2 regions of the Litchfieldella rifensis genome follow, and region 1 is predicted to be linked to the other one. Evidence: predicted binding sites of a transcription regulator. Region 1 holds the regulator's gene; the other holds the start of a gene.
What was found. The regulator PhoB, encoded in region 1, activates phosphate uptake and scavenging genes when phosphate is short. The targets are predictions, from matches to a motif close to TGTCATANNNNTGTCANA.
Positions count from the first base shown of each region.

Region 2: ACFOEV_RS13790 (DUF6482 family protein) is a predicted target of PhoB. The motif match lies at 2,108-2,125, and genes of this name have one in related genera.

Region 1 covers NZ_JBHRUG010000019.1:123,556-127,973, forward strand. Annotated here, with positions in the region: gene cysZ (sulfate transporter CysZ) at 1-467, shown strand, start outside; gene phoR (phosphate regulon sensor histidine kinase PhoR) at 455-1,774, opposite strand; gene phoB (phosphate regulon transcriptional regulator PhoB) at 1,776-2,465, opposite strand; gene ubiA (4-hydroxybenzoate octaprenyltransferase) at 2,568-3,458, opposite strand; gene ACFOEV_RS09920 (chorismate--pyruvate lyase family protein) at 3,488-3,964, opposite strand; gene ACFOEV_RS09925 (NAD(P)/FAD-dependent oxidoreductase) at 4,112-4,418, shown strand, end outside.
Region 2 covers NZ_JBHRUG010000027.1:256,160-260,577, forward strand. Annotated here, with positions in the region: gene ACFOEV_RS13775 (carbohydrate porin) at 1-94, shown strand, start outside; gene dnaB (replicative DNA helicase) at 291-1,679, shown strand; gene ACFOEV_RS13785 (hypothetical protein) at 1,773-2,060, shown strand; gene ACFOEV_RS13790 (DUF6482 family protein) at 2,199-2,501, shown strand; gene hemH (ferrochelatase) at 2,681-3,670, shown strand; gene ACFOEV_RS13800 (Na+/H+ antiporter subunit G) at 3,821-4,213, opposite strand; gene ACFOEV_RS13805 (K+/H+ antiporter subunit F) at 4,234-4,418, opposite strand, start outside.

The DNA.
Region 1 (4,418 bases):
TCGCCGCCCCTTTCTACGGCTTTCTGGCCGCCAAGGTGGAAACCCGCGTGACCGGCAGGCCGCCCGCCGACGATCGGGGACTGCTCAAGACCGGCATCGACGCACTGGGCCGCGAAATGGTCAAGCTGGCCTATATTCTGCCGCGGCTGGCACTGCTGCTCGTGGTGAGCTGGATCCCGGGCATCAACCTCATCGCCCCATTGCTGTGGGCCGCCTTCTCGGCCTGGATGATGTCCATTACCTATCTCGACTATCCGATGGACAACAACAAGGTCGGCTTCGCCGACATGAAGCGCCGGCTGCGCGCGCGCTGGTGGCCGACCCTCACCTATGGCGGCTGGGTCACCCTGATCACCTGGATTCCGCTGGCCAACCTGTTCCTGCTGCCCGGCGCCGTGGCCGGCGCGGTGTTGATGTGGGACCGGCACTACCGCGATCCCGCCATGGGGGTGGTTCAGGCGCGCTGAACTTCGCTGCGATCGTTGTTGGTGGCGATCAGGCGCGTCTTGGGGAAGACGCAGCGGAACAAGGCACCGCTGCCGGGATGGGAGTCGATCTCGAGGCTCGCATCATGGCGCAGCAGCACGTGCTTGACGATGGCCAGCCCCAGGCCGGTCCCGCCGGTGGCGGTGCTGCGGCCCTTGTCGACACGGTAGAAGCGTTCGGTCAGGCGCGGGATATGCACCGGGTCGATACCGTCGCCGTCGTCCTCCACCTCGAGACAGGCACCGGCGCCGTAGGCGCGCCAACGCAACACGATATGGCAGCCCTCGGCGGTATAGCGCACGGCATTGAACACCAGGTTGGAAACGGCACTGCGCAATTCCTGTTCGCTGCCCAGCAACTGGCGGTCGTCGTCGAGTTCGACACTCAGGATGTGACGCCCGCCGGAGAGCGACTCGCCATCGCGGCGAATCGCCTCGAGCAGCTCGCTGACCCGTACCGGGGTCGCATCGTCGGTGCGCTGGTCGATCTCCAGGCGCGACAGCAGCAGCAGGTCGTTGACCAGGTTCTGCATGCGCGTGGTCTGTTCCTGCATCTGGGCCAGGCCACGCGCGAAGCGGGCCGGCAACTGGTCGGCGTAATCCGAGTAGGTCTCCAGATAGCCGCTGAGCACCGTCAGCGGCGTGCGCAGCTCATGCGAGACATTGGCCACGAAGTCGCGGCGCATCTGTTCCAGGCGGTGCAGCCGGGTGATGTCGCGGGCCATCAGCAAACGCTCGTCGTCGCCGTAGAGGGTGATCTGGAACTGCAGCACCCGGCGCTCGTCGATCGGGGATGGCAGGGTCAGCGGTTCGCGGTAGTCACGAGCATTGAAGTAGTCGATGAAGCGCGGATCGCGCAATAGGTTGGTGATGTGCTGGCCGCGGTCGTGAGCGGCCACCAGGCCCAGCATGCGCTCGGCGGCGCTGTTCCACCACTCGAGGTCGCCGCGCCGGTCGAGCATGACCACGCTGTCATTCATCGCCTCTGACGATTCCTGGATACGCCGCAGAGTGGAACGCAGGCGTTGTTGGGTGAGGCGCTGGCCCTTCTGGTACTTGTAGAGGCGATCGAACAGCTCCCCCCACACGCCGCTGCCAGCCGGTGGTTCGTCATGCGGGTGGCGGGTCAGCCAGCGATACAGGGCACGCAACTGGTACAGGTGCATCGCCAGGTAGATACCCAGCCCGGCGGCCAATCCCAGCCCGGGCACGCCGATCACCCAGCCCGCTGCCAGACCGGCGATGGCCAAGGCGGCTAGCCGCCACAGTTCGCGGGTCCAGAGATGCACGTCAGCCCTTGGCGGAGAACCGATAGCCGGTGCCGCGCACCGTCTGGATCAGATGCTGATGGGTGTCGCCCAACGCCTTGCGCAGGCGACGGATATGCACGTCCACGGTCCGCTCCTCGACATAGACATTACCGCCCCACACTTGATCGAGCAGTTGACTGCGAGTATAGGCGCGTTCCTGGTGGGTCATGAAGAACTGCAGCAGACGATATTCGGTAGGGCCGATATCCACGGCGCTGCCGTGGGCACTGACGCGATGGCTGGCCGGGTCCAGTATCAGGCCCTCGACCTCCACGGCTTCCTCGACCCCCTTGGGGGTGGTGCGCCGCAGCACCGCCTTGAGACGTGCCACCAGCTCGCGCGGCGAGAAGGGTTTGGTGATGTAGTCGTCGGCCCCCGCTTCGAGCCCCAGGATCTTGTTGTCCTCTTCGCTCTTGGCGGTGAGCAGGATGATGGGCAGCTCGGCGGTGGTCTCCTCACGCTTGAGGCGCCGCGCCAGTTCGATGCCGCTGGTGCCGGGCATCATCCAGTCGAGCAGCAGCAGGTCGGGTTGGTGATCGACCACCATGGCATGCGCTGTCTGGGCGCTGTCGGCTTCCAGTACCCGGTAGTCGGCCATTTCCAGGGCCACGGCAATCATCTCGCGGATCGAGGCTTCGTCATCGACGATCAGAACGGTCTTGGCGGTCATTGGCAGGCCTCATGAAGGCAATGACGGAGTGATGACGATTGCAACATGCTGATATGACAATACCATGACAGCCGCTCTTGGCCGAGCCTGATGTAGCCCCGCTCACCCGCTCGCGGGCGGCCACAGCGCCAGGACCAGGCCGGCGAAGACCACCAGGCCCGCCCAGTGGTTGTTGAGAAAGGCGCGGAAGCAGTGTTCGCGGGAACGGTCGTGGATCAGCCAATGCTGGTAGACGAAAATCGCCGCCATGGCCGCTAGCCCCAGCCAGTAGAAACCGCCCAATGCCAGGCGAATCCCGAGCCAGCCCAGCAGTCCCAGTGTCGCGAGTTGCAGCAGGCCGATCATCAGCTTGTCGGCGCGCCCGAACAGCACCGCGGTGGACTTGATGCCGATCTCGAGGTCGTCGTCGCGGTCGACCATGGCGTACTGGGTGTCGTAGGCCACCGTCCAGGCGACATTGGCGGCGAATAGCAGCCAGGCCTCCACCGGCAGTTCCTGACGTACCGCACCGAAGGCCATGGGGATCGCCCATGAAAAGGCAGCGCCGAGAAAGAGCTGCGGCAAGTGGGTATAGCGCTTCATGAAGGGATAGATGAAGGCGAGGGCCACGCCCACGAAGGACAGCATCACCGTGAACAGGTTGGTGAAACACACCAGCACGAAGGCGCTGGCCACCAGCACGCCGAACAATACCTTGGCTTCCCGCTCGCGGATGCGGCCGGTGGCCAGTGGCCGGTCGCGGGTGCGCTTGACGTGGCCATCGAAATGGCGATCGGCATAGTCGTTGACCACACAGCCGGCGGCCCGCATCAGATACACTCCGGCAACGAAGATCAACAGCACGTCACGGCTTGGCAGGCCCTCGGCAGCGATCCACAGCGCCCACAGTGTGGGCCACATCAGTAGCCAGGTGCCGATCGGGCGGTCGAGCCGCATCAGGTGCAGGAAATCGGGCAGGCGTCTGATGCCGCGGGGGGGCAAAGTCTGTTCCATCGCAACCTCCAGGACGATTGGCCGATATCCTAGCGCGGCGGCAGGCGCAAATCATCCGCCATGGTGTCGAGGAAGAATTCCTGAACCAGCACCGCGAAGCGCCCGTGGCGGAACACCGAGCGTCGTCCCCAGGGGCCAGGGGCTGGATAGAAGGGGGCCGGCTGGTGGGTGGTTTCGATGGAACTGCGTTCGAGGTCGGGTTGACGAAACAGCCAGCTCCCCAGGGAGCGCTCCCCCAGGCGGTCCAGGCGCTGGCCGCGCAGTTGCGCCAGGGGGGCCACCGAACGCGCTACCACCCAAGGGCGTTCGGCCACACTAAGCGCCACTTCGCGCAGCCAGGCATGCCGGCCCAACGGCAGACCCAGGGCCTGGGCCTCGTCACGCCGGGGGCGGCCGATGCGCTGGTCGAGCAAGCAGACGCGGAAGTCACGGCTTCCTGCGGCCGCGATCAGGCGCGCCGTCAGCGAATCGCTGGAGGCAACCCAATCCCACCAGGCGGGACTCATGGCCGGGCGACTGGCAGCGGCGGGATGCCAATGAGGGCATCTGCTCGCAACGATTGTCAGGCGATCGCGCACCTCGCGTCTCCGGGTCAGGAACGGGGCGCGTAGTGTAACATGTGGGCTCGATGATATTGGCTTGCCAGGAGCTTCATGAGCGAACCTCTGACCATTCTCGGTACCGGCATGGCTGGCCTCGGCCTGGCCCGACAACTGCGTGCCCGGGATCCCGAGCGAGCGATCACGCTGATTACGGCGGACAGTGGCGATGACTACTCCAAGCCCCTGCTGTCTACCGGGTTCGCCAAGGGCCTGCCCCCCGAACGCCTGGCGCAACGCTCGGCGTTGGAGGTGGCGGATCAACTGGAGGCGGTGGTGCGTACCCATACGCGGGTCACGGCCATCGATGTCGAGGCCAACACGCTGTGGCTGGATCGCGAAGCGCTGCCCTACGGCGAGT
Region 2 (4,418 bases), on a different contig from region 1:
ACTCAACGATTTCAGCGACAGCGACGCCTTCGGCAGCGAAGAGTTCACCGGCGGCCAGTGGACCTTCGGGGTGCAGATGGAGACCTGGTTCTAATCAAGATTCGGACCATACTACAGGTAACGGCGACCCGGTCGTGTCGCGACGGCCGAGTCTCTGTTTCGATCTTTCCCCGTGGGCAGCGATGCCCACGGGGATTTTCCTGTCGGCGTGGCTTGCGGAGCATAGGGTGTGGCGCGGTGATGGGGTAGAATGAGCCCGCTTCCCGTATTGCCGAAGGTCCTTGCCCGCCATGAATGAATCTGTCGAGCTCGATCAGGAAACTGCCGCGCTGAAGGTGCCACCGCATTCGCTGGAGGCCGAGCAGTCGGTATTGGGTGGCCTGATGCTCGACAATCAGGCCTGGGATACCGTTTCCGAACGCCTGGTGGCAGGGGATTTCTACCGCTATGAGCATCGTCTGGTGTTCAATGCCATGCAGTCGCTGGCCGAGGGTGGGCACCCGCTGGATGTGGTGACCCTGTCCGAGGCACTGGAGAATCGCGACCAGCTCGATACCGTGGGGGGGCTGGCCTACCTGGCCGAGTTGGCCCGCAATACGCCTTCGGCGAGCAATATCCGCGCCTATACCGATATCGTTCGCGAACGGGCCACGCTGCGCAAGCTGATCCAGGCCGCCAACCAGGTCGCCGAAAGCGCCTTCAGTCCCCAGGGCCGGCCTGCCGATGAGCTGGTCAACGAGGCCGAGCGACTGGTGTTCCAGATCAGCGAAGAGCGCCCCAAGTCCGGTGGTCCCATCGGCATGAGCGAGTTGTTGGCCAAGGCGGTGGATCGCATCGACGAGCTGTTCAACATGCAGGGCCAGATGACCGGGCTATCCACCGGCTTCCGCGATCTGGATGATATGACCTCGGGTCTGCAGCCCTCGGACCTGGTGATCATCGCCGGGCGCCCCTCGATGGGCAAGACCACCTTTGCCATGAACCTGGTCGAGCATGCGGTCATCTCCAGCGACAAGCCGGTGATGGTGTTCTCCATGGAGATGCCCGCCGATGCCCTGATGCTGCGTATGCTGTCGTCACTGGGGCGTATCGACCAGACTCGCGTACGCACCGGTCAGCTCGAGGACGAGGACTGGCCGCGGCTGACCTCGGCGGTCAACCTGCTCAAGGACAAGCAGCTGTTCATCGACGATACCGCGGCGCTGTCGCCCAACGAGATGCGTTCACGGATTCGCCGCCTGGTGCGCGAGCACGGCAATATCGGCCTGATCATGATCGACTATCTGCAGTTGATGCAGATCCCTGGCTTTTCCGAGAACCGCACCGGCGAGATCTCGGAGATCTCGCGCTCGCTGAAGGGGCTGGCCAAGGAGTTCGGATGTCCGGTCATCGCCCTGTCGCAGCTCAACCGCTCCCTCGAGCAGCGGCCCAACAAGCGCCCGGTGATGTCGGATCTGCGCGAGTCCGGCGCCATCGAGCAGGATGCCGATGTCATTGCCTTCGTCTATCGCGACGAGGTCTATAATCCGGATAACCCCGACAACCAGGGCCTGGCGGAGCTGATCATCGGCAAGCAGCGTAACGGTCCCATTGGCACCGTGCATATGGCGTTCATTGGCAAGTACACGCGCTTCGAGGATCTGGCCCCCGACAGCTATGGGCAGCATTTCGGCGAGTGAGGGGTATCCCCGATCTCAGGAGCCAGAGACTTGAGCCCGTGGGTATGAGGCTTATAATGCCGCCCCTCACTACAGGCATGGAGACGAGAGGATATGGCAGGCGGATTTCGGCGTGGCAAGCGCACCCCCAAGCTGGAAGCGCGCGGCGAACTGCAGGAGATCGAGCGTGAAGGTCCCTTCAAGGAGTGGCTGGGCATGCCGGATCTCTATCGCTATCGCTTGGTAGTGGACGGCGAAACCTACAGTTACCAGACCGAAGAGGCCGAGATTCCGGTACAGGTCGGTGACCGGGTGGTGTTCCGCTACAAGGAGACCAAGGCCGGAAAGTGGGTCGACCGCAATTCCCTTGGCAAGGCCATCGATCCCTCCAGCTATCAGTAGCCCGGGAACCTGATGGGTGGGATAGGGTCACATACCCAACATCGTATGGACATGACATTGTCATAGGGCGCAGCCATGCTGTGCCCTATTTATATACGGTGATCGCCAGTCGGTTTGGCCAATCAAGGGGAAGGATCCATGGAACTAAGTGACTTAAAGGCCTTCGTCGGCCATCAGGACAACTTCGAGATTCGCGTAATCACTCATGCCAGCAGCCGCTTTTACCAGATCGAGATGGAAGACGTGGAAGGCAACCGCCATATGCTGACCCGGCGTGGCAAGCCGATGCTATTCCGTTCGCTGGATGACGTCTACCTGGAGCTCAAGCGCAGCGGCATCCATCGTGCCTATCTCGTGCAGTACGATGCCCACGACGAGATGATCGGGCGAGCAACCCACTATCGGGATCCGCTGACCTCGCGTATGCCGCTGGTGTTCTGATCGTTACCCATCGCGACCACACTTCCCAGGCCGCCGGTTCGTGTGCATGGCGAACGCGGTGGCGATCGTTCCTTGCTCAGAAGTTATACAAATGGCAGCGATAGTATAACTTGATTCCATCGATTTGCCTCCAGGCTGGTACACTTCGCTCCTTGATGACTACGCAAGGAGCTCCACCCATGCCCACCCCTCGATTCGGCGTACTGCTGGTCAACCTGGGAACCCCCGATGCCCCGACTCCCGAGGCGGTACGGCGCTATCTGGGCGAGTTCCTGTGGGACAAGCGCGTCGTCGACACCCCGCGTCCACTGTGGTGGCTGATCCTGCATGGGGTGATCCTGCGCTTTCGCCCGCGCAAGGTGGCCAGGGCCTACCAATCGGTATGGATGGCGGAGGGATCACCGTTGCTGGTGATCGGCCGACGCCAGCAACGCTCGCTGGCTGCGGCGCTGGAGCGCCGGCACGGTGAGGCGATCCCGGTAGAGCTGGCCATGACCTATGGCAAGCCAAGCATGGAGGAGGCCGGCCTCAAGCTGCGCGATGCCGGTGTCGAACGCATTCTGGTACTGCCGCTATACCCACAGTTCTCGCGCTCCACCACCGCTGCAGTGTTCGATCGCCTGGCGCGAGCCCTCTCGGCATGTCCGCACCTGCCGGAACTGCGTTTCGTGCGCGATTACCACGACCATCCGGCCTACGTTCAGGCATTGGCAGCGAGCATTCGCGACCATTGGCAGGCACAGGGTGGTGAACGTGGCAAGCTGATGCTCTCCTACCACGGCATTCCCCAACGCTATGCCGAGCAGGGCGACCCCTATCCACGTCATTGCGAAACCACCAGTCGACTGGTGGCCGAGGCCTTGGGGCTTGGCGACGACGAGTGGCAGATGACTTACCAGTCGCGCTTCGGTCGCGAGGAGTGGCTCAAGCCCTACACCGACGAGACGCTCAAGGCCTGGGCGCGGGAAGGGGGCGAGCGCGTCGATATCATCAGCCCGGCCTTCGCGGCCGACTGTCTCGAGACCCTGGAGGAGCTGGAGGAAGAGAATCGCGAAAACTTCGTTCAAGCCGGCGGCAAGACCTATCGTTATATCCCGGCTCTCAACGACCGCGCCGACCATATCGACCTGCTGGCACAGCTCGTCGGGCAGCATACCCAAGGCTGGTAAGGGGCATGGCGCGAACGTCCAATGGCTACGAGCTACGAGCTACGAGCTACGAGCTACGAGCTACGAGCTACGAGCTACGAGCTACGAGCTACGAGCTACGAGCTACGAGCTACAACTTGCCTTTGAATACACTGCTTCTTCCTTCTTCCCTCAGCCATGCCCCCTGTCGGGGTGTGGCACCGGCTTCTCGCCGGCATCCTGCTCGAGCAATTCCGACCGCTCGCAATGGGTCTCTTCGGCATGTTTGAGTTGCAGGTGTAGCCCGGTCTTGGCCAGCAGGTGCGCCGTCACCGGAGCGGTGATGAACAGGAACAGGGTGATCAGCATTTCCTGGACGACGGGCTGACTTTGAATCACCCAGAAATACAGCATCGAGGCGATCAGCATGCAGCCGATCCCTAGGGTGGAGGCCTTGGTAGGGCCGTGCAGGCGCATGTAGAAATCGCGCAGGCGGACCATGCCCAGCGAGCCGATGAAGGTGAAGGCCCCGCCGGCGACCAGGAAAAAGGAGACCACGCCTTCCAGGATCACGTAATGGGTCATGTAGTGTTCCTCTCCTTGGCTTATTCGATGATGTCGCCGCGCAGCAGATACTTGCACACCGCCACGGTACTGATGAAACCGAGCATGGCGATCAGCAATGCCGCCTCGAAATAGGTTTTGGTAGTGAGCCATAGCCCCATCAGCACGATCAGGGCAATGGAGGTGACATACATGGTGTCCAGTGCCAGCAGGCGATCGGGCATGC